One region of the Pseudocitrobacter cyperus genome, then DNA from elsewhere that is predicted to be linked to it. Evidence: riboswitches for the same ligand, from Rfam matches in the RefSeq annotation. Region 1 holds a riboswitch; each other region holds the start of a gene.

Region 1 (10,794 bases):
TTGTGTATCGGAAAGTTGTGCCAGCACACTCTTCAGCGCGGCTTCCATCGACTCCATATAGTCGCGCGGGTGGTGGCGGAAGCGGTTGTTCGGGGCGTCGCAGAAACGACCCTCCTGCCAGCGCGGATACCATTCAACGCTGGTGGCTACCTCTTCGCCGCTTGTGCACTCCACTGCCAGGGCGCGGACTGAGTCGCTGCCAAAATCGAGGCCAATTGCGATTGCCATCGTGTCACTCCATCGTAAAAAAACAGGATGAGTAAACACTAGCGAGCGCCCGTAAAAATCGTCAGGCCGGAACCGCTAATCTTATGGATAATTTTGCTGTCACATCCGAAAGTGTGACGCTGTGCAAATATTCAATGTGGACTTTTCTGCCGTCTTTATAGACACTCCTGTTACACGCCAGAAACCTCGTTGCCAGCGGGATTGTTATCAAAATCACGGCATGTCGCGGGGTTAAATGTTTTTAATGCACGGTGATGGTTTGCCATGGTCGCCGGGAAGGGGGAAAACGGTAATATGGATAATTGGTTTCTTCACAACATGCGGAGAGCAGACTAAAAATGCCTGAATTGCAAAACGATCCCCTGCTGCCGGGTTACTCCTTTAACGCGCATCTGGTTGCCGGACTGACGCCGATTGATGCCGGGGGCTACCTGGATTTCTTTATCGACAGGCCGCTGGGCATGAAAGGATTTATCCTTAATCTGACGGTTAAAGGGGAAGGGGTGATAGAGAATCAGGGGCAGCAGTTTGTCTGTCGCGAAGGGGATATGTTGCTCTTTCCACCGGGCGAAATTCATCACTATGGTCGTCATCCGGACGCCAGCGAGTGGTATCACCAGTGGGTTTATTTCCGCCCCCGCGCCTACTGGCATGAATGGCTGCACTGGCCGACCATTCATGCGCAAACTGGTTTTTTCCGCCCGGATGAAGCGCATCAGGCGTCGATTTCCGCGCTGTTTGGTCAAATTATTGATGCCGGGCAGGGTGTCGGGCGCTATTCCGAACTGCTGGCGATCAACCTGCTGGAACAGTTGCTGCTGCGACGCATGGAAGCGATTAATGAATCTCTGCATCCGCCGATGGATAACCGGGTGCGTGACGCCTGCCAGTACATCAGCGACCATCTGGCCGACAGCCATTTCGATATTGCCAGCGTCGCCCAGCATGTCTGCCTGTCGCCATCACGCCTGTCGCACCTGTTTCGCCAGCAGCTTGGCGTCAGCGTCCTAAGCTGGAGGGAGGATCAACGCATCAGTCAGGCCAAATTGCTGCTTAGCACCACGCGAATGCCGATTGCTACCGTGGGGCGCAACGTGGGGTTTGAAGATCAGCTCTATTTTTCGCGTGTATTCAAGAAATGCACCGGGGCCAGCCCGAGTGAATTTCGCGCCGGATGTGAATAAAAAGTAAAGAAAAGGAAAGGGTGTGTGTGGAGAATTGTCTTTGCCAGTAAACTATTCAGACAATTGATGGCTTGACGAATGAGGGCTCGTTCCTGAGAATCCCCGATTCGTTTTCAAACCGGACACACTATGCAAGAACTGCTGCAACACTTTATTACCCAGTCGACCACTTACTCGCTCATTGCGGTGGCGTTGGTGGCTTTTCTGGAATCATTGGCGCTGGTCGGTCTGATTCTTCCGGGGACGGTGATGATGGCAGGCCTGGGGGCGCTGATTGGCAGCGGCGAGGTAAATTTCTGGCAGGCGTGGCTGGTGGGTATTGTGGGCTGTCTGTTGGGCGACTGGATCTCCTTCTGGCTTGGCTGGCGCTTTAAGAAGCCGCTGCATCGCTGGTCATTTATGAAGAAAAACAAGGCATTGCTGGATAAAACCGAGCATGCGCTGCATCAGCACAGCATGTTCACGATCCTGGTCGGACGTTTCGTCGGGCCGACGCGCCCGGTCGTACCGATGGTCGCCGGAATGCTCGATCTGCCGGTGTCGAAGTTTATTGTGCCAAATATTATCGGTTGCCTGCTCTGGCCGCCGGTCTACTTCCTGCCGGGGATCCTGGCGGGTGCGGCAATTGATATTCCTGCCGATATGCAAAGCGGTGGTTTCAAGTGGTTACTTCTGGCTGCGGCGCTATTGCTCTGGCTGGCGGCGTGGCTCTGCTGGCGTTTGTGGCGCAGCGGAAAAGCGGCGAAAGATCGCCTGACGGCGTATCTGCCTCGTCAGCGTCTGTTGTGGGTTGCGCCGTTGATATTGGGTATCGGCGTCGTGGCGCTGGTGGCGGCGATCCGCCATCCGTTGATGCCTGTTTACATTGATATTTTGCGCAAGGTGGTTGGGCTGTAGCCTGTTCTGCCGGATAGCGCTGGCGCCTGTCCGGCCTATGGTTTGTGGCTATCTGGCGCGTCGATGCCTAATAAATGCGATGCGCTGGCGCGCCCGCTCAATAACTGTGCTGTCTCACCATCCCATGCGATACGCCCGTCGGCGACCACCAGCGAGCGCGGCGCAATCTGCGATGCGTCCTCCACGCTGTGGGAAACCATTAATAACGTTATTTGCTCGCGTTCGCACACCTCTTTTACCAGCAGTAGCATCTCCTGACGTAACGCCGGGTCGAGGGCAGAGAAGGGCTCATCCAGCAGCAAAATCGGCTGTTGGCGTACCAGACAACGCGCCAGCGCTGTACGCTGGCGTTGCCCGCCGGAGAGTTCACCGGGCAAGCGCGTCATCAGCGATTCAAGCCCCATCTGTTGGGCGATAGCCTGTCGTTTCTGCTTTTGCACTGCGTTCAGCTTCAGCGATGGCGACATACCAAGCCCAATGTTCTGCTGAACGTTAAGGTGGCTGAACAGATTATTCTCCTGAAACAGCATTGATACCGGACGGCGCGCGGGCGGCGTATGCGTGTGCGTCTCGCCGTTGATCATAATCTCGCCGCTGGCGGGCGTCAGAAAACCAGCCACCAGATTAAGCAACGTGCTCTTCCCGGCACCGCTCGGCCCCAGGATGGCGATCATCTCACCCTGCGCGGCAGACAGGCTGAAGCGCATCGGTAAATGCTGGTAGAGCCAGGTGACATCATTAAGTTTTAGCATGGCGTCCCGGTAGTTTTTCAATCACGGTGAAGAGCAGAAAACAGAGTAACAGCAGAAGCAGGGCAGTAACCGCGCCATCCTGGCTGCGATAAGAGCCAATTTGCTGATAGAGATAGAACGGCAGCGTGCGGAAATCGTCGTTGCCGAACAGCGCCACCACGCCGAAATCGCCAATCGATAATACGCAGGCGAAAGCCAGCGCTTGTGCCAGCGGGCGTTTAAGGGCGCGCAGTTCAACGGCCTTCAGGCGATTGAAACCTTCCAGACCAAGTGATTCACACAGCGGCGTGTAGCGCACGGTAATATCGCGCATTGGCGTTTCCAGCACCTTCAGCGCGTAGGGGATCGCCATCAGCGCGTTGGCAAATATCACGATCCCATCGGCGGAATCGGGCAGGCCGATGGTATTGTTCAGCAGCAGGAAAAAACCGGTCGCGAGGACGATACCCGGCATCGCGAGGATTAACATTCCGCTCAGTTCCAGCGCCTGCCCGGCGAACAGCGCGTTACGCGCGCGCAACTCACGACTGCTCCACAATAGCATCATCGTCAGCACCACGCTCAGTAAGCCTGCGACAACGGCGATGCGCAGTGAAGTCCAGAGTGCCTGCCAGAGCACGGGCTGATAGAGCGTATTCAACATTGCCGGATTGACGCCATCGACGATCACCGCCAGCAGCGGCGGTAGCATCAGCAACAGGGTAAAGGTAATCAGCAGGCCATCGCTCAGGCGGCTGTGCAGGCGATCGTCCGGGTCGCGCCAGCCCTGCATCTGCGTATTACCGACGGCAATCGCCTTGCTCAGACGCTGGCTAATCAGCACCAGCGTCAGGCAGCAGGCCATCTGGATCAGCGCCAGCATCGCCGCCCGCGCCGGGTCATAATCAAAATTGAGCGCCTGGTAAATGGCGAGTTCTATGGTTGTGGCTTTCGGCCCGCCGCCCAGTGAAAGCACGGTGGCGAAGCTGGCGAAGCAGAGCATAAAGATAAGCGCGCTGATGGGCAGGATTTGCCGACGTAACCACGGCCATTCCACGAAGCGAAAGAAGTTAAACCCACGTATGCCGAGCTGGGCGGCAAGCTGACGTTGTTCGCCGGGGATCTGTTCCAGCGCCTGCAATAGCAGACGCGTCGCCATCGGCATATTGAAAAAGACGTGCGCCAGCAAAATGCCCTGTAAGCCGTAGGGCGAGAAGCGCCATTCCAGCCCCAGGGCGGCAAAAATCTGCGCCAGCCAACCCTGGCGACCGTAAACGCTCAGAATGCCGAATACCGCGACCAGAACAGGGAGAATTAACGTCATTGCGCACAGGCGCAGCAACAGTTCGCGGCCAGCAAAGCGGCGGCGATAGAGTGCGCGGGCGAGGAAAATGGCAGGCACAACCGACAGCAGCGCAGAGAGAAATGCCTGCCAGAAAGAGAAACGCACCACATGCCAGAGATAGCTATCGGCCAGCAGCGTATGCCAGCTTGCCTCCGGGGCGCTTAACCAGAGTGACAGAAACGCAGCCAGCGCCACAGCGACGATAAGCACCGCCGCTGTGAGGCCTGGCCAGAACCAGCCGGGAATTAACGGCTGACGGCGCGTTGCCATGCTGCAATCCAGTTCTGTCGTTCTGCGGCCACTTCCTGCGGAGTAAATTCCAGCGCGGTTTGCGGTTTGGCGAGCGCATCAAAACCCGCAGGCAGCGTTACTCCGGCCACCGGATACATCCAGTTGCCGGTCGGAATGGCCTGCTGGAACGCCGGAGATACCATAAATTTCAGGAATTTTTCTGCCAGTTCCGGCTGTTTGCTGGCGGCAGTGCGCGCTGCCACTTCTACCTGTAAATAGTGCCCTTCGGCAAACGGCGCGGCGGCGTAGTTGTCTTTTTTCTCTTCGATAATATGATACGCCGGGGAGGTGGTATAGCTCAGCACCAGGTCGCTCTCGCCTTTCAGGAACAGGCCGTAGGCTTCACTCCAGCCTTTAGTGACGGTGACGGTTTTTGCCGCCAGTTTTTGCCAGGCTTGCGGAGCATCATCGCCGTAGACTTTTTGCATCCACAGCAGCAGGCCAAGCCCCGGTGTGCTGGTGCGCGGATCCTGATAAATCACGCGCCATTTCTGATCGCTCTCAACCAGTTCTTTCAGGCTTTTCGGCGGGTTTTTCAGTTTGTTTTTGTCATAAACAAAGGCGAAATAGCCATAATCGAAGGGCACGAAGGTGTCATCGCTCCAGCCGCCGGGAACGTTAACGGCGCTTACCGGCACGCCGCTTTTAGCGAACAATTTTGTCTGGCTGGCGGCTTGCAATAGATTGTTATCGAGCCCCAGCACTACGTCAGCTTTGCTTTTTTTCCCTTCCATGCGCAGGCGATTAAGCAGGGAAACGCCATCTTCCAGAGCCACGAATTTCAGCTCGCAGTCACAGTCGGCTTCAAAGGCCTTTTTTACCACCGGGCCCGGGCCCCAGTCGGCAGCGAAGGAGTCATAGGTGTAAACCGTGAGCACCGGTTTGGCGAAAACTGGCATGGCGAGAAGCGCCAGCAGTGGCAGACATTTTTTTAACACTTTGCACCTCAGTAAGCAGGTGGCAAAGGATTTTGAGTTGGCCTCAAATCCCTCCGCCGGCGTTATCCGGATCAGGTTCGACGGGTATCTCTCAGCAAACTTCTGCACCCCGTTGAGTAGCTCGCTATTGTAATGATTACGTGAATAAATCAAAAGCGCTATGGATCCGGCGGAGCGAACCACGCGGATTTAAAGTCGAACCAGCCCAGCGTGTTCATTCGCACCCCGCGCATACTGCGTTGCCCCTGGATGCGCAGCCAGTGGTGGATGAGCGGCACAATCGCCTGCTGCTCCAGTAGCTGCTGGCACCAGGTCGGGAGATCCAGTTCACCCGCATGCCACTGACGAATGTCGCCCTGCCAGTCGCGCGCGATGCAGCGCTGAAGAAGCGGCACTTCACAGAGGTGGGCAAACAGGGAGAAATCCAGCGGCATGGTGAAATTAGCGCTGTTAAGCCACACATCGCTGACCACCTCGCCGCTGTGCCATTCGTCATAATCGATTTCATGAATTTCCAGTTTAACGCTATGTTCTGCCAGAAGTTTTTCCATAATTCTGGCAATAACCCGATGTTCGACGTGGTCGCGATAGAAACCGAGCGTAATGCGTTCCAGCCCGGCGGGTTTTTCGCTGATTTTTCTATGTGCGTGGTGCCAGCGCGGCAGCATGCCGTAGGCCGGGAACCAGTACTGCTGATACTGTTCAGAGGCGTGATAGAGCACATTCGCCGGGGAAAGTATGTGACTCAGCCAGCGGCGCACATTCTGATTAGCGCCGCGTGGTGAACGCGCGTCGAACAACAGATAGTAGCAGCCCTCTTCAAGACGGCTTTCGACGGCCTGCTCGCTTTGCGTGGTGCCCTGCAATGTGAGCCCGCAGCTAAGATCTTCCGCTACATCAGGGAGTACCCAAACATTCACTTCGTCTATTAATGCGCGAAACCCGAAGTATTCTTCGAAGGCATGTATTTTGAGCTGGTTCTGATTATTGCGCACTACCGCATAAGGGCCGGTACCAATCGGCTGATGGGCGAAATGGGGGAGTGAAGGCCATTCGCGCGGTAAAATCATCGCCGGTGTATGGCCCAGCAACCACGGCAGCCAGCGGTCGGCGTGGGAGAGATGGATATCCAGCGTCCAGGCGGTGGGAGAGACAATTTGCGTGATATGGGAGTAGAGCGGCAGAGCGTTAATACGCTCCAGCGAGCGGATAATGTCTTCCATCTCCAGCTCGCGGCCATTATGAAAATGAATACCTGGGCGCAAATAAAAGCGCCAGTGCAAAGGGGAAATCTCCTTCCAGTGGTGCGCAATGTCGGCTTCCAGTTCCCCATTTTCCTCATTTATGCGCGTCAGGGCGCTGAAAATCTGCCGGGCGATATGGGTTTCTGAACGGCGTAACGCCGTGCCAGGCAACAGATTTTGCATCGGGCGATAGTAGAGGACGCGCAGGATATGCCGCCCCTGGCGGAAGCTGCGCCCCAGATGCGAGACCAGCATTTGCCGCACCGTCGATTTATCACCAACCAGTTGCACCAGTTGGTCGATGCGATCCTGTTCCAGCAGGTCTTCTGCCCGCTGCTGCTGTAATGCCAGCCCGGTATAGAGAAAGGTTAAACGTGACCGTTTACCGCGCCCGGCCTCGGCTTCCCAGGTCAGCCAGCCGCGCTCTTCCATGGTGTTTAACAGGGTGCGCATGTGGCGGCGTGAACAGCTCAGTAGCTCCGCCAGTTCGTTCAGCGTCGTTTCCTGCGCCTTGCCATCGCAGCATTGCCACAGCCGGATGAATTGTTGTTGCAGTCGACCAGAAGGCATAAAAGGGGAACTCCTGACAAAAACTCAGCAATTTATTAATCCCTATATTAAGCCAATAATCAGTTTCGATGAAGCGGGGAGGTGAATATGAAGAGGTCAACCACACGTCAGTTCTATCAGTGCTATTTTCACGCGACACGCCATGTTTGCTGGCTGGCCCGCCAGATGGCAGGGATGCGGCTCAAAATGCTTGAAGATCTGATGCAGTGGGAGGTTACGCGCTCGACCTCTGAACACTAAATCGCCAAATCATGTGTGACTGAGTATTTGCCAGCAGGTATCATCTGCTGGCTTTTTTTATTTCTCGTGCGCTAAAGGATCTCTCATGCTCTGGATTATGACGATGGGACGACGTCTCAACGGTGTCTACGCGGCCTTTATGCTGGTGGCGTTTATGATGGGCGTTGCCGGGGCGTTACAGGCGCCGACGCTCAGTCTGTTTCTCAGCCGGGAAGTGGGCGCACAGCCGTTCTGGGTGGGGCTGTTTTATACGGTTAATGCTATCGCCGGGATCCTGGTCAGCCTGTGGCTGGCAAAACGATCTGACAGTCAGGGCGATCGTCGCAAGTTGATTATGTTCTGCTGCCTGATGGCGGTGGGAAATGCGCTGCTGTTCGCCTTCAATCGTCACTATTTAACCTTGATCACCTGCGGCGTGCTGCTGGCGTCTATCGCCAATGCCGCGATGCCACAGCTTTTTGCACTGGCGCGTGAGTATGCAGACAGCTCGGCGCGGGAAGTGGTGATGTTCAGTTCGGTGATGCGTGCGCAGCTTTCTCTGGCGTGGGTAATTGGCCCGCCGCTGGCGTTTATGCTGGCGCTGAATTACGGCTTTACGATGATGTTCGCGATTGCCGCCGGGATTTTTGCCATCAGCCTGGCGATGATTACGCTAATGCTGCCGTCTGTGGCGCGTGTTGAGCAGGCGGCGGACGTTGAAATCACCCAGGTCAGCGGCTGGAAAGATCCCAACGTGCGGATGCTGTTTATCGCCTCAACGCTGATGTGGACATGCAACACCATGTATATCATCGACATGCCGCTGTGGATCAGCAGCGATCTCGGCCTGCCGGATAAACTGGCAGGGATCCTGATGGGCACCGCAGCCGGGCTGGAAATTCCGGCGATGATCCTTGCGGGCTACTACGTTAAACGCTTCGGCAAGCGGCGGATGATGGTGACATCGGTAGCCTTTGGCGTACTGTTCTACGTGGGGTTGATTCTGTTCCACAGCGAAACGGCACTGCTGATTTTACAGCTATTTAATGCGGTGTTCATTGGCATCGTCGCCGGGATCGGCATGCTGTGGTTCCAGGATTTAATGCCGGGGCGCGCGGGGTCAGCGACAACGCTGTTTACCAATAGCATATCAACGGGCGTGATTCTGGCGGGGGTGATTCAGGGAGCCATCGCGCAGAGTTTTGGTCACGGGATGGTGTACTGGGTAATTGCCGCGATTTCGCTGGTGACGCTGTTTATGACCAGCCGGGTGAAAGACGTGTGATTCAGGTATGCCCTGCATGGAGGCAGGATGCTGGCTGTCATTATCTTGATGTATTCCGAATCGTCGTATCGGCCCACTTTTCTGCAGGAAAATGCCTTATCCTCTGGCTATTGCTTAAACATGAGCCAGAGGAAGGATGATGAATAAATTGCTGATTTTATCGTTGGTTATATCCATTTCGGCGATCTCCTGCGCCGAAGCGGCGTACCGTTCCTGCATGCTGAGTGGAGGGGAGGCCACGCACTGTTCGGGGCTCGCCAATGCCAACCATTTTCCGATTGAACAAAGCAATGGGCAATACCGGGATTGCCAGGTCGTTGGCGGAGATGTCACTGGCTGCTAAGGGCTATCAAATGTCAGCCATTTTCCGGTGAGGCAGAGCGGGGGAGAGTATCGTGATTGCGATATTGTGGGCGGAGAACCCGCCTCCTGCGTGGCGCTATCTGATGCGTCTGACTTTCCCGTTGAGAGATAAAATAAAAACCCGGTGCGGCTCTTTCACCGGGTTTTACTTACGTCAGGGAAGTACTAGCGCATAAACGCCGGCTGCTTATTCTCATACGCCGAAATGGCGTCTTCGTGTTGCAGCGTCAGGCCGATGCTGTCCAGGCCGTTCAGCATGCAGTGGCGGCGGAAGTCATCAATCTTAAAGCTGTAGGTTTTATCGCCCGCTTTCACCACCTGCGCTTCCAGATCCACCTCAAAGGTGATGCCCGGATTCGCCTGCACCAGCGCGAACAGTTCATCAACCTGTGCGTCACTCAGCGTCACCGGCAGCAACTGATTGTTAAAACTGTTGCCGTAGAAAATATCAGCGAAGCTCGGGGCGATAACCACCTTAAAACCGTAATCGGTCAGCGCCCAGGGGGCGTGCTCACGCGAGGAGCCACAGCCAAAGTTTTCTCGCGCCAGCAGAATCGACGCGCCTTTATAAACCGGGAAGTTCAGCACAAATTCCGGGTTCGGCTGTTCGCCTTTATCGTCGAGGAAGCGCCAGTCGTTGAACAGGTGCGCGCCAAAACCGGTGCGCGTTACCTTCTGCAAAAACTGCTTTGGAATGATGGCGTCGGTATCGACGTTCGCCGCGTCCAGCGGAACCACCAGCCCGGTATGTTGGGTAAATTTCTCTGCCATGATGGTTTCCTTATTTCAGACTGCGAATATCGGCGAAGTGACCGGTAACGGCTGCCGCTGCTGCCATTGCCGGGCTGACCAGATGGGTGCGTCCGCCGCGGCCCTGACGGCCTTCAAAGTTACGGTTGCTGGTGGATGCGCAGCGCTCGCCCGGGTTCAGACGGTCGTTGTTCATCGCCAGGCACATGGAGCAGCCCGGCAAGCGCCACTCAAAGCCTGCTTCGATAAAGATCTTATCGAGCCCTTCCGCTTCCGCCTGCGCTTTTACCGGGCCGGAGCCTGGCACAACCAGCGCCTGCACGCCCGGCGCGACTTTACGCCCTTTGGCAATCTCCGCCGCCGCGCGCAAATCTTCGATGCGTGAGTTGGTACAGGAACCAATAAATACTTTATCGACAGCTACTTCCGTCAGCGGTACGCCTGATTTCAGACCCATATAGGCCAGCGCTTTTTCCGCTGATGCGCGTTCAACCGGATCGGTAAATGACGCCGGATCGGGAATGATGTCATTCACAGAAATCACCTGGCCCGGGTTAGTCCCCCAGGTCACCTGCGGGGCAATCTCTTCGGCCTGCAGGGTGACGGTTGCGTCAAATTGAGCGCCTTCATCTGTGTGCAGGGTTTTCCAGTATGCGACGGCGTCGTCAAAATCTTTCTCTTTTGGCGCATGCAGCCGACCTTTGACGTAGTTAAAGGTGGTTTCATCCGGCGCAACCAGGCCCGCTTTC
Region 2 (10,794 bases), on a different contig from region 1:
CAGTCGAGACCCAACGCATCACAGCCGGTTTCCGCCATCGCTTCCAGCCACTGCCCACCGCCTTTGGTGAACAGCGTCACCGGCACACGGCGACCGTCGTTTTCACGCAGCAGGCCATCGACAATTTTGTGCATGTAGTAGAGCGAGAACTGTTGGTAGTCGCGCCCGGTGAGCACGCCGCCCCAGGTGTCGAAAATCATCACCGACTGCGCGCCAGCTTCAATCTGCGCATTCAGGTAGAGGGTGACGCTTTTCGCCAGCTTATCGAGCAACAGATGCAGCGTTTGCGGTTCGGCATACATCATCTTTTTGATAACGGTAAACGCTTTGCTACTGCCGCCTTCGACCATATAGGTCGCCAGCGTCCACGGGCTGCCGGAGAAACCAATCAGCGGCACTTCGCCTTTCAGTTCGCGGCGGATCGTGCGCACCGCGTTCATCACGTAACCCAGTTCACCTTCTGGATCAGGGATCGGCAGCTTATCGACATCCGCTTTACTGGTAATCGGTGAGGTAAAGCGTGGGCCTTCACCCGCTTCAAAATAGAGCCCGAGTCCCATCGCATCCGGGATGGTCAGAATATCGGAGAACAGAATAGCCGCATCCAGCGGGTAACGGCGCAGCGGTTGCAGCGTTACCTCACAGGCCAGTTCGGCATTTTTGCACAGGGACATAAAATCCCCGGCCTGAGCACGGGTGGCTTTATACTCCGGTAAATAGCGGCCCGCCTGGCGCATCATCCAGACAGGGGTGACATCTACAGGCTGACGCAGCAGCGCACGCAGGTAACGATCGTTTTTAAGTTCGGTCATTTTTCCATTCCTTGAGCTCTTTCACGCCAGTGTAACATGAGTGTCACTCATACTCTGCCCGGCAGAGTGCGACAGTGTCTTCGATAAGCCGACGTGCGACGGTTCCTGGCGGCGGCAAAAGCGGTAAATCGTCATAGCGATACCAGTTAGCTTCCAGCAGCTCTTTCGGGTCGATCGCGATATCGCCGCTGTCATATTCGGCCATAAACGCGGTCATCAGCGATTGCGGGAATGGCCATGGCTGGGAAGTGACATAACGCAGGTTTTTGATTTTTATACTGCTCTCCTCCATCACTTCACGCGCGACGGCCTGCTCGAGCGTTTCGCCCACTTCGACAAACCCGGCCAGTACGGTATGTATGCCATTGCGATGACGGGTATGTTGGGCCAGCAGAATGGAATCATCACGGCGGATAGCGACGATAATGCAGGGGGCGATTTGCGGGTAGTAGCGTTGGCGGCAGTGGCCGCAGAGCATTGCCCACTCGGTTTTACTCGGGTGCATGGTATGCCCGCAGTAGCCGCAGAATTTATGCGAGCGGTAGAACTCCGCTAACTGCACGCCACGCCCGGCCAGTTGAAACAGGCCCGCATCCTGGTCGAGAATTTGCCGCAGCGAGCCCATATCATGGCGACGTGGTTGCTGAATCAGCCACACCGGCGAGCCTTGCCATTCACCAATCCGCAGCGCGCGTTGCCCCGCAAGATCGAAATTTCCCGCTTCGCCCCAGGGTAATTCACCGCCCGGCAACCATAATTTTTGCTCATGGCTGACGACCCACCAGCCGATGTCTAATTTTTCAATTATACGATCCATATCTATTGCACTACCTTTGCTTCACTGGCATGTTATTTACATTATCGTTACATCTTAGTGCGCAGTCTTTAAACCCACTTGTGCGGAGTCAATCACATGTTAAACCAGCTCGAAAGCCTGACGGAGCATGTTGGAGGCAGTAACAAACTGGTCGACCGCTGGCTCAACATACGCAAGCAATTGCTTGTCGCTTATTCCAACCTGATTGGGATTAAGCCTGGCAAAGAATCGTTTATACGGCTGAATGAAAAAGCACTGGATGATTTTTGTCAGCGACTGGTGGACTACCTCTCCTCCTGTCACTTCAGTATTTATGAACGCATTCTCCATAAATTGGAAGGCGACAATGCGCTTTTAACCGCCACCAAAATCTGGCCCAGGCTGGAAGCCAATACCCAGTTAATTATGGAATACTACGACTCCAGCCTGGAGACGGCCATCGATCACGATAATTGCTTTGAATTTCAACAGGCGTTGTCGGATATCGGCGAAGCGCTGGAGGCGCGTTTTGAACTCGAAGATAAGCTAATTATGCTTGTGCTGGATGCAATGCACGAGAATGGCGGGATCAAACGTCCCGCTTGAGATTTTACGCATTAACGCGTAGTTTACATTCATTGCCCCTTTAGAGGGGCTACATCTTGTCGGAGTGCCACGTGTGAAAGCACAGGCTGAGACCGTTAATTCGGGATCCGCGGAACCTGATCAGGCTAATACCTGCGAAGGGAACAAGAGTAATTTAGTTTTATGCCTTTGCCTTCACGGGCGCTGTGCAGCCATTACTCCATCCGTCGTCTGACAAGCCATATCCTTTCAATCTGGTATGCGCTATGTCTACAACAAAACTAACCCGCCGCGAACAACGCGAACAGGCTCAACGCTTTATTCATACTCTGGAAGGCACTGCTTTCCCTAACTCGCGCCGTATTTATCTTACAGGCTCACAGGCTGGCGTGCGCGTCCCCATGCGCGAGATCCAGCTAAGCCCGACGCTCATCGGCGGAAGCAAAGAGAACCCGCAGTTCGAAGAGAACGAAGCGATTCCGGTTTACGATACATCTGGCCCCTACGGCGACCCGGCAGAAACGATTGATGTTCGCCAGGGGCTGGCAAAACTTCGCCAGCCATGGATTGATGCGCGTGCAGATAGCGAAACGTTAACAGCGCGCAGCTCCGCCTATACCCAGTCACGCCTGGCAGATGAGTTTCTCGATGCGCTGCGCTTCACCGGCCTGCTGACACCAAAACGTGCGCGACCCGGCAAACGCGTCACCCAACTGCACTATGCGCGCCGGGGGGTAATCACCCCGGAGATGGAGTTCATCGCCCTGCGCGAAAACATGGGGCGCGAGCGTATTCGCAGCGAAGCGCTGCGTCAGCAGCATCCGGGGCAAAGTTTCGGTACGTTGCTGCCGCCAAATATTACGCCTGAGTTCGTGCGCGCCGAAGTGGCGGCTGGTCGGGCGATAATCCCGGCCAATATTAATCATCCGGAATCAGAACCGATGATCATCGGGCGCAACTTCCTGGTGAAGGTGAACGCCAATATTGGCAACTCGGCAGTCACCTCCTCTATTGAGGAGGAGGTGGAAAAACTGGTGTGGGCGACACGCTGGGGAGCCGATACGGTGATGGATCTCTCAACGGGTCGCTACATCCATGAAACCCGCGAGTGGATCCTGCGCAACAGCCCGGTACCGATTGGCACAGTACCGATCTACCAGGCGCTGGAGAAGGTCAACGGGATCGCTGAAGATCTCACCTGGGAAGCGTTCCGCGACACACTGCTGGAGCAGGCGGAACAGGGCGTCGACTACTTTACCATTCATGCGGGCGTACTGCTGCGCTACGTGCCGATGACCGCCAAACGCCTGACGGGGATTGTGTCACGCGGCGGATCGATCATGGCGAAATGGTGCCTGTCGCATCATCAGGAAAACTTCCTCTATCAGCACTTCCGCGAAATCTGTGAAATCTGTGCGGCCTATGATGTCTCGCTGTCACTGGGCGACGGCCTGCGCCCGGGCTCCATTCAGGATGCTAACGATGAAGCTCAATTTGCCGAACTGCATACCCTGGGTGAGCTGACGAAAATCGCCTGGGAGTATGACGTACAGGTGATGATTGAAGGCCCCGGCCATGTGCCAATGCAGATGATCCGCCGCAATATGACTGAAGAGCTGGAACACTGCCACGAAGCGCCTTTTTATACACTCGGGCCGCTCACCACCGACATTGCCCCTGGTTACGACCATTTCACCTCCGGGATTGGCGCGGCAATGATTGGCTGGTTCGGCTGCGCCATGCTCTGTTATGTGACGCCAAAAGAGCACCTTGGCTTACCCAACAAAGAAGACGTAAAACAAGGGCTTATCACATATAAGATAGCCGCCCATGCGGCAGACCTGGCAAAAGGCCATCCCGGCGCGCAAATTCGCGATAACGCCATGTCGAAAGCGCGCTTTGAATTTCGCTGGGAAGATCAGTTCAACCTCGCCCTCGACCCCTTCACCGCCCGTGCGTATCACGATGAAACACTGCCGCAGGAATCTGGCAAGGTTGCTCATTTCTGCTCCATGTGCGGCCCCAAATTCTGTTCCATGAAAATCACCCAGGAAGTGCGCGATTACGCAGCGCAACAAGCCGTGGAGGATGGCATGGCCGGGATGTCCGGGCAGTTCCGCGCCCGGGGTGGCGAAATTTATATCCCTCAGGAGAATCAATAATGTATCAGCCCCATTTTCCCCCGGTTCCTTTCCGTTTAGGTCTCTATCCCGTTGTCGATAGCGTGGAGTGGATCGCACGTTTGCTGGAAGCCGGTGTGCGCACAATCCAGCTACGCATAAAAGATAAGCAGGATGATGAGGTAGAGGCTGATGTCATCGCCGCCATCGCGTTGGGTCGGCGCTATAACGCGCGTTTGTTTATTAATGACTACTGGCGTCTGGCGATTAAACACCAGGCTTATGGCGTGCATCTGGGGCAGGAAGATCTGGAAACGACCGATCTCGATGCGATTCGCGCAGCCAACTTACGGCTTGGCGTGTCGACCCATGATGATATGGAAATTGACGTCGCGCTGGCGGCGCAGCCTTCCTACATCGCCCTTGGCCACGTATTCCCCACGCAAACCAAGCAGATGCCTTCCGCGCCGCAGGGGGTGGAGCAACTCGCCGTACATATCTCACGGCTGGGAGATTACCCGACGGTTGCCATTGGCGGTATCAGCCTTGAACGCGCCCCAGCGGTGCTGGCGACCGGCGTCGGCAGCATCGCTGTCGTGAGTGCGATTACGCAGGCCGCAGACTGGCGCGACGCCACCGCAAAGCTACTGGCGCTGGCAGGAGTGGGCGATGAATGATCGCGATTTCATGCGCTACAGCCGCCAGATGTTACTGGAGGATATCGCCGTGGAGGGCCAGCAAAAATTGCTCGCCAGCCGGGTGCTTATCGTCGGGCTCGGCGGGTTGGGCGCGCCTGCGGCGCTCTATCTTGCCGGCGCGGGCGTCGGCACATTAGTGCTTGCCGACGATGACGAAGTCCATCTCAGCAATCTTCACCGTCAGATTACGTTTACCACGCACGACATCGCCCGCGCCAAAGCGGATGCGACACGCGAGCGACTGGCCGCATTAAACCCGGATATCACTCTCACAACGCTCACCCAGCGGCTGGCGGGCGATGCGCTCAGGCAGGCGGTACAAGAAGTGGATCTGGTGCTCGATTGCACCGATAACATGGCAACGCGCCAGGCGATTAACGCCGCCTGTGTGGCGCTGAACACGCCGCTGATCACCGCAAGCGCGGTAGGGTTCGGCGGGCAGATAATGGTACTGACGCCGCCGTGGACGCAAGGCTGTTACCGTTGTCTGTGGCCGGACGATGCCGAACCAGAGCGCAACTGCCGCACAGCAGGCGTCGTCGGCCCGGTGGTTGGCGTAATGGGGACATTGCAGGCGCTGGAAGCCATCAAGCTGTTAAGCGGTATGCCCACCAGCAATACCTTACGTCTGTTTGACGCCCGCGCGCACCAGTGGAGAAACCTGGCGCTGCATCGCGCGGCGGGCTGCCCGGTTTGTGGAGGTCGCCATGCAGATTCAGTTTAATGACGAACCCATGCAGTGCGCGGAAGGACTCTCCGTCACCGCCCTGCTCACCAAACTGGAACAGTTAAAACCGGGCGTCGCGCTGGCGCTCAATCAGCAAATCCTGCCGCGCGAGCGTTGGGAACATCACATTGTGCAGGACGGCGATCAGATCCTGCTTTTCCAGGTTATAGCCGGGGGCTGACATGTTACGTATTGCCGATAAAATCTTTGATTCTCATTTATTTACGGGTACCGGAAAATTCGCCTCATCGAAGATGATGGTCGATGCGATTCGCGCATCGGGTAGTCAGTTGGTCACGCTGGCAATGAAGCGCGTCGATTTACGCCAGAATAACGATGCCATTCTGCAACCGCTGCGCGAAGCGGGCGTCACGCTGTTGCCGAATACCTCCGGCGCGAAAACGGCGGAAGAAGCGGTATTCGCCGCGCAGTTAGCCCGGGAAGCGCTGGGGACAAACTGGCTGAAGCTGGAAATTCACCCTGACGCACGCTGGCTGTTGCCCGACCCGATCGAAACCCTGAAAGCCGCTGAACTACTGGTGAAAGAGGGTTTTGTGGTGCTGCCCTATTGCGGCGCAGATCCGGTGCTGTGTAAGCGTCTTGAAGAAGCGGGATGCGCCGCCGTGATGCCGCTGGGCGCGCCCATTGGTTCCAATCAGGGGCTGGAAACCCGCGCAATGTTAGAGATTATCATTGCGCAGGCGAATGTTCCGGTGGTGGTCGATGCAGGAATTGGCGTGCCGAGCCACGCGGCACAGGCGCTGGAAATGGGCGCCGACGCGGTTCTGGTGAACACGGCTATCGCAGTGGCTGATGATCCCGTGCTGATGGCACACGCGTTTCGCATGGCGGTCGATGCCGGTATCCTGGCGCGACAGGCCGTTCCGGGTTCACGCAGCACTCATGCCATCGCCACCAGCCCGTTAACCGGTTTTCTGGAGGCCAGTGCATGAATACCTTTAGCGATCGCTGGCGTGAACTCAACTGGGACGATCTGCGCCTGAAAATCAGCAGCAAAACCGCTGCTGACGTTGAGCGCGCGCTGGCCGCCCGCCATCTGACGCGCGACGATATGATGGCGCTGCTCTCCCCCGCCGCCGCCGATTATCTTGAACCGCTGGCGCAGCGGGCACAGCAACTCACCCGTCAGCGCTTCGGCAACACCGTCAGCTTTTACGTTCCACTGTATCTCTCGAATCTGTGCGCCAACGACTGTACCTACTGCGGTTTCTCGATGAGTAACCACATCAAGCGCAAGACGCTGGACGAGGCCGAAATCGCCAGGGAGTGCGCCGCCATCCGCGCGATGAATTTCGAGCATCTGCTACTGGTGACTGGCGAGCATCAAAATAAGGTCGGGATGGACTATTTCCGCCGCCATCTTCCCGCCATCCGCAGCCAGTTTTCATCTTTACAGATGGAAGTACAGCCGCTCTCCACCGAAGAGTACGCTGAACTGAAAACGCTGGGGTTAGATGGCGTGATGGTCTATCAGGAGACCTATCACGAAGCGCAGTATGCCCATCATCATTTGAAAGGGAAAAAGCAGGATTTCTTCTGGCGGCTGGATACGCCAGACAGGCTTGGCCAGGCCGGGATTGATAAGATCGGCCTCGGCGCGCTAATTGGTCTATCCGATAGCTGGCGCGTGGATTGTTTTATGGTGGCCGAGCATCTGCTGTGGCTGCAACATCATTACTGGCAAAGCCGCTACTCTGTCTCGTTCCCACGCCTGCGCCCCTGCGCGGGCGGCATCGAACCGGCATCGATTATGGATGAGAAGCAGCTTGTGCAGGTAATTTGCGCGTTTCGCCTCTTCTCGCCGGAAATTGAGCTGTCGCTCTCGACCCGCGAGTCACCGTGGTTTCGCGACAACGTCATTCCACTGGCGATTAATAACGTCAGCGCCTTCTCGAAAACGCAGCCTGGCGGATACGCCGACGATCATCCCGAGCTGGAGCAGTTTTCTCCGCACGATGCGCGCCGGCCAGAAGCGGTTGCCGATGCGCTACGCGAGCGTGGGTTACAGCCCGTATGGAAAGACTGGGATGGCTGGTTGGGACGCGCCTCGCAACCCTGAAGAGAGTGATGTAAGCCGATGAAAAGACTTACGTAGCCGATCGCAGGAAGCAACATTGTATATTGTCGTTAAAACCTCTACCGCATAGGCTTATCTGGTCAACAGGACGTTGACCAGGGCGGCTCTTTCTTCCTCTACCGCCCTGCCTCCGCACGACTTTTAAGATAATCGGTAGCTATTTTTGCCTTTCTGATTTGATTACCCTATATACAGCAAGGAATTTATAATTTTTATCTATCACCATAGAACACCGCCTGACCCCTTATACTTTTGCCACTCACCTTCTGGAACGAAGAAAACGTTATGAGCATTCATAGCAGGAAACTGTCGTTTACCACGCCGATAATCGTCAGCTTCGCAGGTATCCTTCTGAGCTTTTTGATCATTGCAACACTGGTAATACTGAATCAGCGCAATGACATCATCAGGGAATACCACCACATCAATCGTAATTTCACCCACAATATGGCGGTGAATTACATGGAATCGATACTGCGTGAAGATGATTATATTTTAAACCGCGCAGCGACCTTCTTATCGAATAACGAGCAACTGGATAACGTTGTCAATCGCGACCCGGAGAAAGGGACGGAGTTGATGATGCATTTACTGGCGCTGATGCCAACGGTGACATCCATCTCCGTTGCGGATGCAAAAGGCGATTATCTGCGCGTACCTCAGGTGATGGCCACGCCTGACAGTAGCAGTTTTGACGCAACAAAGCGCCCCTGGTTCCGTGCTCAGGGCGACTCAGGATTGTTTTCCCGCTATACACAACCCTATACCGACCACTTTACCCGCGAAACGACCATCACCATCGCGAAACCCGTGGTGTCTCCTGATGGTAAGCTGAAAGGCACGCTGGCATTCCATCTCGATCTCCCATCCATGAGCTATACCCTACGGCAGATGCAGTCACCCGTTAGCGGAGAGTTTTTTGTCGTCAACCGGGACGGGAAAGCGGTACTTCACCCGGATACGACACGCTTGTTCAGCAATATGGTCTCTGAGCCACTGATGGATCAGATGACCAATGGCGAAGGAGAACTTCATGATGCGAAGAGTCATTCCTGGCTCTACTATTACTCCTTCACTAACCCTGACTGGTTCGTCATTTACAAAGTCTCTGATAACACTCTCGCCGAGCTGGCACACCGGGAAAGTATTATTGTCGCATGGGGCTTTGCGGTAGCGGCATTCGTGATCATCGTCTTCGGGCTCTATCTTCGCCATGCCTCGCGCACCGTGTTGATGAACATCATCAATGCCATTAAAACCGGCGATGTCAATCGCGCCCCGCGACTTGAGGCGATGCTCAGTAAAGCTATCGAAACAAACAAAGAGCGGGAATTAGCTTACGTGCGTCAAGCCACTATCGACGCGCTGACGGGCTGTAAAAATCGTCGCGCCTTCGACAGCGATATTGCTGCGTTGATGAACGATCACCAACCTTTCGCACTGGCGCTGGTTGACGTCGATAATTTCAAATCGATCAATGATACCTGGGGCCATCTGAACGGTGACATCGTGTTGCGTAACGTTGCACGTGAAGGTATTCAGCTTCTGCAACCGCATGACATCTCAATTTATCGTTACGGCGGCGAGGAGTTTGCCATCATCTTCCCGGCGCCATTCATTGATTCGGCGCGGACGCTACTGGAAAACTGGCGCGTTAATGTCGCGCAAAGAACCTGGCGCGAAGAGGGGCTGACAGTCACCTTCAGCGCCGGACTAGGCGAGTGGAATATGGAGTCTCTGGAACAGCTTATTGTTAGCGTTGATGAGGCGCTCTATAAAGCCAAGCAGCAGGGGAAAAACCGGATTTTGCGCACAACTGTGGTCTAAACCTCTCCCTTCCTGAAACAGCCCGCATGCGGGCTTTTTTATCATCACTCGCAAAAATGTAACCGGTTTCAGTTTTTTCACCCTTTCTTTGTGATGCCTTACACACAATCAAAGCAAAGCGGTTGTTGAACATTCTTGCCCGCGATAAAGATGAGATATCAAGGAACATGAGGGCGAATTATGAAGAACATCGTTTTATGCTGTGCTGCAGGTATGTCCACCAGTATGCTGGTTCAACGAATGAAAGACGCAGCTCAAAAGAAAGGGGTTGAGGTCTCCATCAAAGCCGTACCGGTTGCGGAATTTAAAGACAATCTCAACGAAGCCGATATTATTCTGCTTGGCCCACAGGTCAAGTATGAGCAAGCCAAACTCCAGGCGCTGGCCGAACCACTGGGCAAAAAAGTGGCGGTGATCGATATGATGGATTACGGCATGATGAAAGGCGATGCCGTTCTGGATAAAGCCCTCAAGCTGATGGAGTAAACTGTCATGGAAGATTTAGAAACCACCATTATGGAACTATTAGTTAACGCTGGCGCTGCGCGTAGTGCGGCATTAACCGCGTTACAACTGGCACGCAAAGGCGATTTCGACGGTTCAGAGAAAGCGATGGCGGAGTCACATGATTATGTGAAGCACGCACACACCATTCAGACCCAGCTCATTGGTCTGGATGAAGGCACCGGTAAATTACCGGTTAACCTGATTACCGTGCACTCACAGGATCACCTGATGAATGCGATGGTCATTCAGGACTTAGCAACGGATATGATCGAACTTTATCGTCGTACCGCGTAATAAGCTATTTTAAAGCAGGTGCCATAAGGCACCTGCTTTTTATTACAGAAAACCGTACATCCCTGCGAATACCCAACCAAATACGCATGACACGCTCACGCCAATTAAACCGGGCAGAATAAAGCTGTGGTTAATGACAAAACGCCCAATATGCGTTGTCCCGGAGCGATCGAACTGAATCGCCGCCAGGTCACTTGGGTAAGTCGGCAGAATATAGTAGCCATAACAGGCCGGTGCCGACGCCACGATATATGCAGGGTCAACACCAATCGCCAGCGCAACGGGAACAATCGCGGCCAGTGCCGCGGCCTGGGAGTTAACGAACTTGGA
Region 3 (10,794 bases), on a different contig from region 1:
CACAATCATCAGTGATGACGCAGAGGTGATCCGCCGTCTGGCAATTGCCGGGGAAGGCGTGGCCAATAAATCCTGGCTCGACGTCAGCGAAGATGTGTTTGAAGGGCGGCTGAAACTGCTGCTACCGGGCTATGAGGGTGACTGTGTCCCGCTGAATATGATCTGCCCGCATCGCAAGCAGCTTTCGCCTGCGGTGCGGTTACTGTATGCCGCGGTAAAAGAGCGCTGCGAAGCGCTGATGCTGCGCCGGGGCTAGCTCCCGGCCATCACGCCGTCCTGGGGATTGAATAACCGTTAAGTTGGGTCGCATGCTTGCAATGAAAAATGGTTTGTGTAGCGCGTTATTAACAGGGGCATCTACTAATACTTTAGACTTAAATATTAATATATTTTCTGTGCGCTGATTTTTTAATTAAATGATTTTGAAGCTGTTGTTGTTTTTATTTATAGCGTCGCAGTGAATACCCCACATCAGTTTTTTTTGTATCATCTACACTCAAAAAAAACGGGTGGGAGGATGTATGGCGCAATTAGTGTTCGTGCATGGCGTCGCAACGCGTGATACTCAGGAGTATCGCACTGCGGTGCGTAACCGGGATAAACTTTTCCAGACTCTGCTTTTTGACAATGACCCTCTCAGAATCCATTCTCCGATGTGGGGAAAGTATATTCCGGAAATTAATCCTGATGTTTTTATGACAAATAAAGGGAGTGATACCTACGCTCTGAATATAGGTAAATCCATGGTAATGGGCGGGGGGCTCGCTGGAAATGGTAACGCCAAAAATGGCGACTCTGCTATTTCTATTGGTGCGATAGGTATTCAGGATCCCGTGGCGGCACTGGATGCAATTTGCTCCGAAATTGCTGATAAAGCAGAGCAGAATTGCGCCGAGTTCACCCCGGAGGAGATCTCCGTCTTTCGCAGGGCAACGAAACTGATTGCGACAGAAACGGCCAGCAGCGTATTTGCCGGTGATCTCAGCCCTGGTACCCTTGCCAGCCAGTTGAAAAAAGAGAGTCCTGCTAACCCTTTTGGCATTATCAGCAGTATCCAGGAGGCCGTTGAAAATGCAACTGACCGTGTGCGCAATGCAGCCTCAACGCTTGGTTTTGGCGCTGTTCGGGGCAAACTCTCTCCTGCGATCGGGCAATTCTTCGGTGACGTCTTTGTCTATCTCAAAAATGGGTCGCGGCGAAATGACATTCGCAATGAAATAGGCCAGGCATTGATCAGCGCTTATGAGGCGGCAAAAGCGGAAAAGGGCCCCCTCGTGGTTATCGGGCACAGTATGGGCGGGGTCATCCTCGTCGATATGTTGATTGAACCGGCAGCGGCAGGTCTGCCCGCAGATCTCAAGATTGATGCGCTTTTAACGGTCGGTTCACAGCCCGGTTTATTTATGTCACTCGATGTGCTGGCTAAAAACCCACTCATCCGTAAACCCGATTGCGTAAAACACTGGCTTAATGTTTTCGACCCCATTGATCCTTTAGCATTCAAAGCAAAACCCCTGTTCCAGGGCGTGGAGGATCTGGTATTCAATTCCATTACTGGCGTCGCGGAAGCACATTCTAAATATTTTCAACGACCACAATTTTACGCCCGTTCACGCGTGCGCCTTCAGGCATTACAGGTTCTGTGAGGTTTTCAATGACGCTAATACTGGATCGTCCCATTGTCGGCCCAAAGACCCATGCTTTCGTCATCGGCGTTGGGCATTATCCTGCTGCTGCGCAGGGGGTCTATGAAAAGCTTCGAGGCGTTCCTGATATCCCCAGCGCCGCAGACAGTGCCAAACTCATGTGTGACTGGCTCGTCGACAACAAGGACAGGCTGGCAGCACCTCTCGCAACGCTGGAAGTATTAATATCAGACCCGGCTCCGGGGGAAAACAGATACGCCTGGACGCAAGGCCCCGTCGACGCAGCAAATTACAGTAACGTTATGGACAGGGGGGAAAAGTGGATCGAACGACTCTCTGACGAGGGGTGTACTGCGTTTTTTTATTGCTGTGGGCATGGCGCTTCTCACCTCCAGCAGCCGATACTGTTTCTGGACGATCTGAATAAAGCTGCCCGGAATATCTGGACGCACGTCAATGTCAGCCTTCTTGCCTATTCGCTCAGGAAAATGCCCACGGTCGCCAGCGCAGTCATGTTTTCGGACTCCTGTGGCGAATATGTTCCCGAGCTGGAATTAGAAAGGAGAGTACAGGATTGTCGCTTTTTCAACGTTTCCCCTGCGGGGGCGACGCACAATCGTGTCGCACTCCTTTGTGCGGCTGCGGAAAAGGCGCTGGCGTATGAAGGTGCCGAGGCAGCGGACAGCGATCTCAGATTCGGGCGATTCACTCAGGCCGTGCTGAAAGGCCTGAGCGGATCGTCGGCCCGATGGCGGCGTGGCAGGTGGAGCGTCAGTTGTCGCGATCTCCTCGACGACCTGAAATCACTGCGTCGCGTCTTCTTTGGGCACTGGGAAGACCTGCCGTTTGAGCCTTACTACGCCGTTGCTCAAACGGACATGCTTCCTGTCGTTTTTCCCGACGCTACCCAATTCAGGTTGCCGCTTATTGTCATCACGGATCCGCCGGAGCGAATGCAGGATTATGCCTTCATCATCAGCCCGAAGAATGACCCGGCTTCACCGTGGTTACAGACTCGGGCGGCGGGAAATGCCGGTGCGTGGGCGACGACTGTTCCGCCGGGGCTGGAGGCGCTTTATGCCATTGCCGTCAGGGACAATAACCACTACACCTTATTGCTCCAGCCCAAGGAGCCCTTGTTTGATCAATGGGTAACTGTGCCATGAAAACAACGCTGCACTTCGAAGCTCCCGGTGATTTATCGGTTGGAACGGTCAGGATCACCGGGGAGGGGGAAACTATCGCCGACTGGGTCGCCACGCCTGACAATCGTATCTTTCGGCAGGATGATCTGAAATCCGGTATCTATTCGGCTGAGATAAGCCCGGCGGGCGTATCGCCGCAATCTGTTGTGTTTCAGGTAGAAGAAGGGAGAGTCAACAGCGTGGTGCTGCCTTCGTTTACTGCGCTCTCTTCATCTGGCAGTAAGACGAGCTTTTTTGATTCGACCAGTCAGCAGACGGTAGCGGAAGTCCCACCATCGATGAACCAGCAACTTCAGTCTATGTGGAGGATATTTGATGCCGATGAGAGCGAGACAGCCAGTCGCTCCCGGGAAAGTGATTTGGTATCTGAACACTTATCGAATGTTGCTCCTGACATTTCCCGCAAGAAAATACGTCTTTCTATTGGACTATCCGAGGAGAAAAACGGGCGTGAAACCTTTGGTCTCTTCAGCGGCCAATCGCGTATGGCGTTATTTCCCGGGCGGCTGGAAATCGAAATACCTGCCGATCCCTTGCGTAATCCCTGGGCCGGGCAGCGCGTCAGGCTCTCGGCTTCCAGCGAGGGGGTGCGTATTGAGAGATGTCTGCTTCCGCTCTATCAGGGAGGAACGAAAATTGTGCTTGTCGCCCCACCGTTTTCAGCCGCAGATATCGAGCTTAGTATTCTGCCTGTCGACCCACGTCTACGGGCGCTCATCCGCACCCTGGACGCCGGGACTTCGGCTGATGCTACCGCTGTTCGTGATGATATTCCTGGCCTGAGCGATCGCTGGACATTGCTGCGCGATGATGCGGATCCCTGGCGGGCAATGCTGGTCGGTCTGCTGGCGATTCGCTTTCCGGACATATTTCAGAGTATCGATCTTGCCTGGGCAGACGCGCTGGTTGAGCGCGCCAGTTGGGCGTTTGAGGCGCATGTCATTCGTGCCAGCCTGACGCTGAGCACGGCCAGCAACGCGTCGACGGCCTCTCTGGAGAAGACGGTTGAGCAGGCAATTACGTACCTGGCGCAAGCCCAGGTTGCCGGCTCTCCCTATTTTCGCTATACGAATCAGTTGTTTGCTGAGATGGCCTTAGGAATATCCGATTACCTTGCTAAAAGCAGTAGCGGGAAGATATCCCCCGCGGTGAAGCGGTTTTATCGTCTTTATAATCGCTGGCACAGGGAGCTTCCGCTGCAACGGGGCGCGGGCCCTACATTCACATGGCTCGCCCGGGATCAGGCCGCATTAAAAGAACATCACCTGCTGGTTCCCCACAGGAATCCGTCTGGTAGGCTTCGCACCCAGGATACCCTCGTCATATTCGAAGGTAGGGTAAGTGCAGGCCAGATAGAGATCATCGGCAAGGACAACTCACCGGCTCATCCCCCGGAAGATTACGATAAGGTGACTTCCTCATCCTGGTTCTCTGTTGGCCCTGATGACGCTATCGATCTCCCCGCGTTCAGGCGCCCGCCAGGCCCGGATGATGATCCCAACAAGGGGCGTTTTGGCGGGGAAGCGAGGCAGGGCGGTTTTCGGATCGCGGCGGCGTTCTCGGCTTCGAAACGACAAAACTGGGTTAACGTTGCGCTGATCGTTGAGGCAGATAGCGCAGAGCGTGTGGCGCTCGGCGATTTCGCGTGGTTTGTGCTCCATCCTACTTTTTCACCTTCGATAATGAAAGTCGCTTTCCGGGGGCGCAGAGCGCAATTGCGCCTGCAGGTATGGGGCGGCTTCACGGTTGGGGTATGGTTGCCGAAAACCGGGGATGAACTTGAAATCGATCTCGCGAGCATTCCTGATGCGCCAAAAATCGTAAAAGAGCGCTAATGCCCGTGGTGTTGGGCTTTTGCCGTTTACAAGACGATCTGCGGGCATTACTATCGACACTGATTTTAAATGACTCGGGGTGCCCTTCTTTGTGAAGGCTGAGAAAAACCCGTACCACCTGATCTGGATAATGCCAGCGTAGGGAAGTCAGAGACCATCCGGTCATTGCTTCTGAACGTCCTGGCAGGAGCAAACCATGCAAGCAGAGCCGCTTAGTCCCGCGCAAATTGCGCATTCGCTACATCTTTTCCGCCAACACGCCCCCCTGGTTCACTGTATGACTAACGATGTCGTGCAGACCTTTACCGCCAATGTTCTGCTTGCCCTGGGGGCATCGCCCGCGATGGTGATCGATGCGCAGGAAGCCGCGCAGTTCTCTGCGATTGCCGATGCGCTGTTGATAAACGTCGGTACGCTGACTCAGCCGCGCGCGCAGGCAATGCATGCCGCCGCGCTGAGTGCGAACCAGTCAGGCAAACCCTGGGCGCTTGACCCGGTGGCGGTGGGCGCGTTGACGCTGCGCACGGAATTTTGTCAGCAACTTTTAAAGTTAAAACCTGCCGCTATTCGCGCTAACGCCTCAGAAATTATGGCGCTTGCCGGAATCAGCGCGGGCGGGCGCGGCGTGGACACAACCGACACTGCGGCCGCGGCACTGCCTGCCGCACAGGCGCTGGCGCGTCAGATCAACACCATTGTGGCGGTGACGGGCGAAGTGGATTACATCACTGATGGTCAACGTGTTGTCGCCGTTACGGGCGGCGATCCGCTGATGACTCGCGTGGTTGGAACCGGATGCGCGCTATCGGCGGTGGTTGCCGCGAGTTGTGCGCTGCCGGGCGACAGGCTCGATAATGTTGCTGCCGCCTGCGCCTTTATGAAGCGGGCGGGCGCACAGGCCGCCGCAGGGAAGGGGCCTGGCAGTTTTACCCCGGCTTTCCTCGATGCGCTGTATGCACTCAACGGGGAGGCGCTGGCATGAAACGGATTAACGCATTAACGATAGCCGGTACTGACCCAAGCGGCGGTGCGGGGATTCAGGCTGATCTGAAAACGTTCTCGGCGCTGGGCGCATACGGCTGTTCGGTGATCACGGCGCTGGTGGCGCAAAATACGCATGGAGTGCAGTCGGTCTACCGTATTGAACCCGATTTTGTCGCGGCGCAACTGGATTCAGTCTTTAACGATGTGCGCATTGATACCACCAAAATCGGCATGCTGGCGGAAACGGATATTGTGGAAGCCGTGGCGGAGCGTTTGCAGCGCCACCGTGTGGAAAACGTGGTGCTGGATACGGTAATGCTGGCGAAAAGCGGCGATGCGCTGTTATCCCCGGCAGCGGTGGAAACTCTGCGTAAACGCCTGCTGCCCCAGGTCTCGTTAATCACGCCAAACCTGCCGGAAGCCGCGGCGTTGCTGGATGTTCCCCATGCGCGCAACGAACGGGAGATGCTCGAACAGGGACGCGCGCTGCTGACTATGGGGTGTGGTGCCGTGTTGATGAAGGGCGGTCATCTGGATGATGCCGAAAGTCCTGACTGGCTCTTTACCCGCGAGGGTGAACAGCGTTTTACCGCGCCGCGCGTACAGACTAAAAACACCCACGGTACCGGTTGTACGCTCTCTGCCGCGCTGGCGGCGCTACGTCCGCGTCATCGCAGTTGGGGTGACACGGTGCTGGAAGCTAAAACCTGGCTCTCCGCCGCGCTGGCGCAGGCCGATACGCTGGAGGTCGGCAGCGGGATTGGCCCGGTGCACCATTTCCATGCCTGGTGGTAATGTTCACTGCTATTTCCTCTGCCAGAGCGTACTCTTCCGGGCTATACTGGCCTGGGGCCTATTGCAGAGAAAGATAAATGGAACAAGCACATACCCGGTTGATTGCGCAGCTCAATGAGCGAATTGCCGCGGGCGATAATATGCCGCTCTACCTTAAGTTTGCTGAAACGGTAAAAAATGCCGTGCGCAACGGTGTGCTGGAGCACGGCAATATTTTGCCCGGCGAGCGCGACCTGAGTCAGTTAACCGGTGTGTCACGCATTACAGTACGCAAGGCGATGCAGACGCTGGAGGATGAAGGCGTAGTGACCCGAGCGCGTGGCTATGGTACGCAAATCAATAATATTTTTGAATATTCTTTGAAAGAGGCGCGCGGTTTCTCTCAGCAGGTGGTGCTGCGCGGCAAAAAGCCGGACACGCTATGGGTTAACAAAAGAGTTGTTCCCTGCCCGGAAGAGGTGGCGACACAACTGGCCGTCGCCCCGCAAAGTGATGTTTTTCTTCTCAAGCGGATCCGCTATGTGGATGATGAAGCGGTCTCTATCGAAGAATCATGGGTGCCTGCGCAGTTAATCCATGATGTTGATGCCATCGGTATTTCTCTGTACGACTATTTTCGTAGTCAGCATATTTTCCCACAGCGTACATGCTCTCGCGTCAGCGCCCGAATGCCAGATGTTGAATTTCAGTCGCATATCAAAATGGATGAAAAGATCCCCGTTCTGGTGATCAAACAGGTGGCGCTCGATCAGCAGCAGCGGCCGATTGAATACAGCATCAGCCACTGCCGCAGTGATTTATACGTCTTTGTGTGCGAGGAGTAGTTCGTCGCGGGTTGGGCTGCAATCACCGCCTCGATGAGCGACGACCCAGGATGCCACCGCGTTGCCCAGCCGTACCGATTCGCTTAGCGTCCAGCCCGATGCCAGACCAGCCAGCGTGCCGCCGGCGTGACTATCTCCTGCGCCAATGGTATCGGCAACCACGACCGGGAAGGGGGCGACCAGCCCCTGTTCCTGTTGACTGAAATACCATGCGCCCTCTTTATCGTGCCGTACAATTAGCGGTGTGGCGAACGTCTCCAGCCACGCTGATCCCAGTTGCCGGGGTTCCATTGGTAAATTAAAGCGCGCAGCGGCAATCTCTGCCTCCTGACGATTCAGGGAAATAATCGGTTTGCAGGCCATAATCCGCTGCATTAATGCATCGGGAATATCGGCAATGCGTGGGCCAAAATCAATAAACGGCGTCACCCCGGTTAAGCTTTCCAGCCAGCTCACCAGCACCTCGCCACAGGGCGAGGAGAGTTGATAACCTGAAAGCGAAATCAGGCTGTGTGGCGCCACAGTAAGCTGCGCCAGCCAGTCAGGATTCCACAAATTTTCCACGCCGCTGAACGACATAAACGTCCGTTCGCCATCCGGTTCAACCAGCGCCAGGCACCAGCCGTTATCGCCCTGCACATCATCAAGGCAACTCACTAACCCTTCGCGGGAGAGATTATTGCGGATGATCTCTGCCCATACGCCCTGACCCAGCGGCAGCGCATTACTGGCCTGCATGCCCAGCCGTTTAAGGGCGACGGCGATATTCAGCGCACAGCCGCCAATGTTGACGCCCTGCTGTTGCAGTTCGATATCGCAACCGCGCCAGGGAAGGGCATAAGCGTCGGCAATCACATCGATCACCGCCGCGCCGACGACGGTAATTGGCCGCTGGTTGCCCAGGGTGGTTAACTGCTGCGCCAGGGTCATGATACCTCCCGTTGCTCGCGATAGTGCGCGAGCGCGGTGGCATAGCGGGTGAAGTCGAGCTGATTAACGTCATCCAGTTGTTGTTTGAGTTTCGGGTCGATGGCCGAGATGCCGCCCAGAGCGCCACAAATGGCGGTGGCCATCGCGCCGATGGTGTCTGTATCGCCGCCAAGGTTGGCGCACAAAATCGCGCAGCGGTTTGGGTCGCCCTGTGCCAGTTCAACCATGGCGATAGCGCAGGGAATCGATTCGATGGTGCTGGTGCCTGCGCCGACAACCTGGTAAAGCTGCTCGCTGGCGGATTCAGTACCGCCAGCGTTGCGCACGATATGTAGCGCCAGCTCCAGCCGTGCGGCGAGCGAGGCGCTGAATGTGGTGATACGTTTTTCCTGTGCATGGCGGGCGACTGGGGGCAGTGAATCAGCAATGCTCTGCCAGTCATCGCCCTCAATAGCGCGGGAAATCGCCCACGCCACGACAACCGCGCCGGCTACCGCGAGATCGGACTTATGCGTCGGGCTGGAGGCGAGCGCGACCTCATTAATAAAATGATCGAGGCTACCTATAGGCAGCAAACAACCAAGCGGCGAGACGCGCATCGCCGCGCCGTTGGTGACGCCGTTATTTTCCAGTTCACTCACCGGCCTGCCATCACGAATGGCGTTAAGGGCGATTTTAGAGGTAGGCCCCAGCACATTTTTATTGAAGGCATCAAAGCCCTCCGCCCACGCCAGAATGTTGCGGCCAATGAGATCCGGGTCAATCTGCCCTTCGCGTTGCAAAATGGCATCGGCAAGGCAGAGTGCCATCGACGTATCGTCAGTAAACTCTGCGCAATTAAAGTAACAGGCGGCGTTGTTTTCCGCCGGCCCCGGCAGGAAGCGGTCGATCCAGCCAAAGTGCGCTTTTACGCGTGAACGCGGCCATAACTCTGACGGCATGCCCATGGCATCCCCCAGCGCCTGTCCATAGAGCGCACCAAGAATACGTTGTGTCTTCATTTCACTTCCCCTTGTGTCAGTGCAGTGTCGCGTGGGTCGTTTTGCACCGTAATGGCGGTGATCTCTTTATCCGACTCGCGAAAGAACAGCATAAACAGCACGGCGATAACGGCTATCATGATGGCGCCGAAGCCCCACATTCCTGCCCAGTTGAAGGTCAACCCATTCACCGGCTCTTGATAAGCAAACATTTTTTCCATCATCACGCCGCCCAGGCGGTAGCCAAGCAGGCTGCCGAAGCCCTGGCAGCAGAGGGTGATAAGCCCTTGTGCGGCAGTGCGCATATGCGGCGGGGCTTTTTTATCGACATAGATATAGGCGGTAACGTAGTAGAAATCGTAACTGACGCCGTGCAGCAGAATACCAAGGAACAACAGGGCGTAGGTGAAGTATTGCTCGGCGCCGCCGTAAACGAAAAAGCCATATCGAATCGCGGCCGTAATAAGACCAAGTAATAACACCTTTTTGATACCAAAGCGTTTGGTGAAGAAAGGCAGCGCCAGCATAAAGAAGATTTCAGAGAACTGGCCGAGCGTCATCCAGCCGGTGGCGTTTTGCATACCGACTTCTGTCAGATAACCATTGGCGAAGATGTAGTAGAACGCCAGCGGCATGGCAAACAGGAAAGAACAGAAGAAAAAGACGAGAAAGTTTTTATCGCGCAGCAGGATTAAGGCATCTAACCCCAGCATCACTTTCAGATTCAGTTTGCCGGTGCTCTTCGGTGGCGTATCCGGCAGGATCAACGCAAACACCGCCAACAGCATCGAGCTACCGGCAGTGATCAGCAGCGGGACATTGGTTGGGGAGATATCGTCATAACCCATCATTTGTGGCAGGAAGCCGCAAACCAGGCCGGAGGCTATCCAGCCAATGGTGCCCATAACGCGAATACGCGGGAAGTCACGCTCCACGTCGGGAACATTGGCAAACGCAATACTGTTGGTCAGGGCAATGGTTGGCATATAGGTGAGCGAATAGGCCAGCAGCAGCGGGAAAAATCCGCTGAAGGTGGTTTGCTGTGCGGCAAAATACATCAGTATCGCACCGACAAACATCAGCACAGCCAGCACTTTCTGCGCGGAAAAGAAGCGGTCAGTCAGCGAACCAACAAGAATCGGTGAGAGGATCGCCGCAATTGCGGTGCAGGCGTAAGACCAGCCGATCTCTCCGGCCGTAAACCCGCTTTTATTCAGCCATAGCCACAAAGGCACAAACCACGCGCCCCAGATAAACCACTCAATGAACATCATGAACGACAGCTTTACTGTAGTTTTCATCTTTAAATCCTTCATGACAGGTAAGGTACGTATAGACAATACCATCATGTAATACCTTTTAAATACCTTTAAGGTGGAAAGTTGACCGATGTAACACTTTACCGTCCATGAATCGTGCCAGCAGATTGCGCTTAAAAAATGGCTGCTAAATGGAAAAATCGCCGTTGAGCGACCAGACTTATTGCTGCCCAAAAATTTCGGGCGGGAAATTCACGCCGACACGACGTTGGCATTACGGGAGCATAGCTATGACTGATATTGCGCAGTTGCTTGGCAAAGACGCCGACAGCCTTT

Evidence for each region. Region 1 has a riboswitch for thiamine pyrophosphate ahead of thiB (thiamine ABC transporter substrate binding subunit). Riboswitches for the same ligand answer to the same signal wherever they lie in the genome.
Region 2: linked by a shared signal. The riboswitch ahead of thiC (phosphomethylpyrimidine synthase ThiC) and the one ahead of thiB (thiamine ABC transporter substrate binding subunit) in region 1 are both predicted to bind thiamine pyrophosphate.
Region 3: linked by a shared signal. The riboswitch ahead of thiM (hydroxyethylthiazole kinase) and the one ahead of thiB (thiamine ABC transporter substrate binding subunit) in region 1 are both predicted to bind thiamine pyrophosphate.

Annotation. Positions count from the first base shown of each region.
Region 1 covers NZ_JAYMYY010000002.1:155,175-165,968, reverse strand. Annotated here, with positions in the region: gene araB (ribulokinase) at 1-228, opposite strand, end outside; gene araC (arabinose operon transcriptional regulator AraC) at 567-1,412, shown strand; gene VSR74_RS09555 (DedA family protein) at 1,542-2,309, shown strand; gene thiQ (thiamine ABC transporter ATP-binding protein ThiQ) at 2,345-3,061, opposite strand; gene thiP (thiamine/thiamine pyrophosphate ABC transporter permease ThiP) at 3,048-4,655, opposite strand; gene thiB (thiamine ABC transporter substrate binding subunit) at 4,631-5,614, opposite strand; TPP riboswitch at 5,645-5,736, opposite strand; gene sgrR (HTH-type transcriptional regulator SgrR) at 5,773-7,428, opposite strand; gene sgrT (glucose uptake inhibitor SgrT) at 7,516-7,668, shown strand; gene VSR74_RS09525 (sugar efflux transporter) at 7,754-8,932, shown strand; gene VSR74_RS09520 (hypothetical protein) at 9,069-9,275, shown strand; gene leuD (3-isopropylmalate dehydratase small subunit) at 9,461-10,066, opposite strand; gene leuC (3-isopropylmalate dehydratase large subunit) at 10,077-10,794, opposite strand, start outside.
Region 2 covers NZ_JAYMYY010000013.1:13,815-24,608, reverse strand. Annotated here, with positions in the region: gene hemE (uroporphyrinogen decarboxylase) at 1-812, opposite strand, end outside; gene nudC (NAD(+) diphosphatase) at 856-1,629, opposite strand; gene rsd (sigma D regulator) at 1,726-2,214, shown strand; TPP riboswitch at 2,265-2,374, shown strand; gene thiC (phosphomethylpyrimidine synthase ThiC) at 2,460-4,355, shown strand; gene thiE (thiamine phosphate synthase) at 4,355-4,990, shown strand; gene thiF (thiazole biosynthesis adenylyltransferase ThiF) at 4,983-5,735, shown strand; gene thiS (sulfur carrier protein ThiS) at 5,719-5,919, shown strand; gene thiG (thiazole synthase) at 5,921-6,691, shown strand; gene thiH (2-iminoacetate synthase ThiH) at 6,688-7,818, shown strand; gene VSR74_RS22470 (sensor domain-containing diguanylate cyclase) at 8,122-9,663, shown strand; gene VSR74_RS22465 (PTS sugar transporter subunit IIB) at 9,844-10,149, shown strand; gene VSR74_RS22460 (PTS lactose/cellobiose transporter subunit IIA) at 10,156-10,464, shown strand; gene dcuB (anaerobic C4-dicarboxylate transporter DcuB) at 10,507-10,794, opposite strand, start outside.
Region 3 covers NZ_JAYMYY010000004.1:249,022-259,815, forward strand. Annotated here, with positions in the region: gene VSR74_RS15015 (LysR family transcriptional regulator) at 1-256, shown strand, start outside; gene VSR74_RS15020 (alpha/beta fold hydrolase) at 585-1,646, shown strand; gene VSR74_RS15025 (hypothetical protein) at 1,655-2,812, shown strand; gene VSR74_RS15030 (pYEATS domain-containing protein) at 2,809-4,686, shown strand; TPP riboswitch at 4,752-4,848, shown strand; gene thiM (hydroxyethylthiazole kinase) at 4,883-5,668, shown strand; gene thiD (bifunctional hydroxymethylpyrimidine kinase/phosphomethylpyrimidine kinase) at 5,665-6,465, shown strand; gene VSR74_RS15045 (GntR family transcriptional regulator) at 6,543-7,289, shown strand; gene VSR74_RS15050 (PfkB family carbohydrate kinase) at 7,263-8,219, opposite strand; gene VSR74_RS15055 (ADP-ribosylglycohydrolase family protein) at 8,216-9,220, opposite strand; gene VSR74_RS15060 (nucleoside permease) at 9,217-10,500, opposite strand; gene fbaB (class I fructose-bisphosphate aldolase) at 10,749-10,794, shown strand, end outside.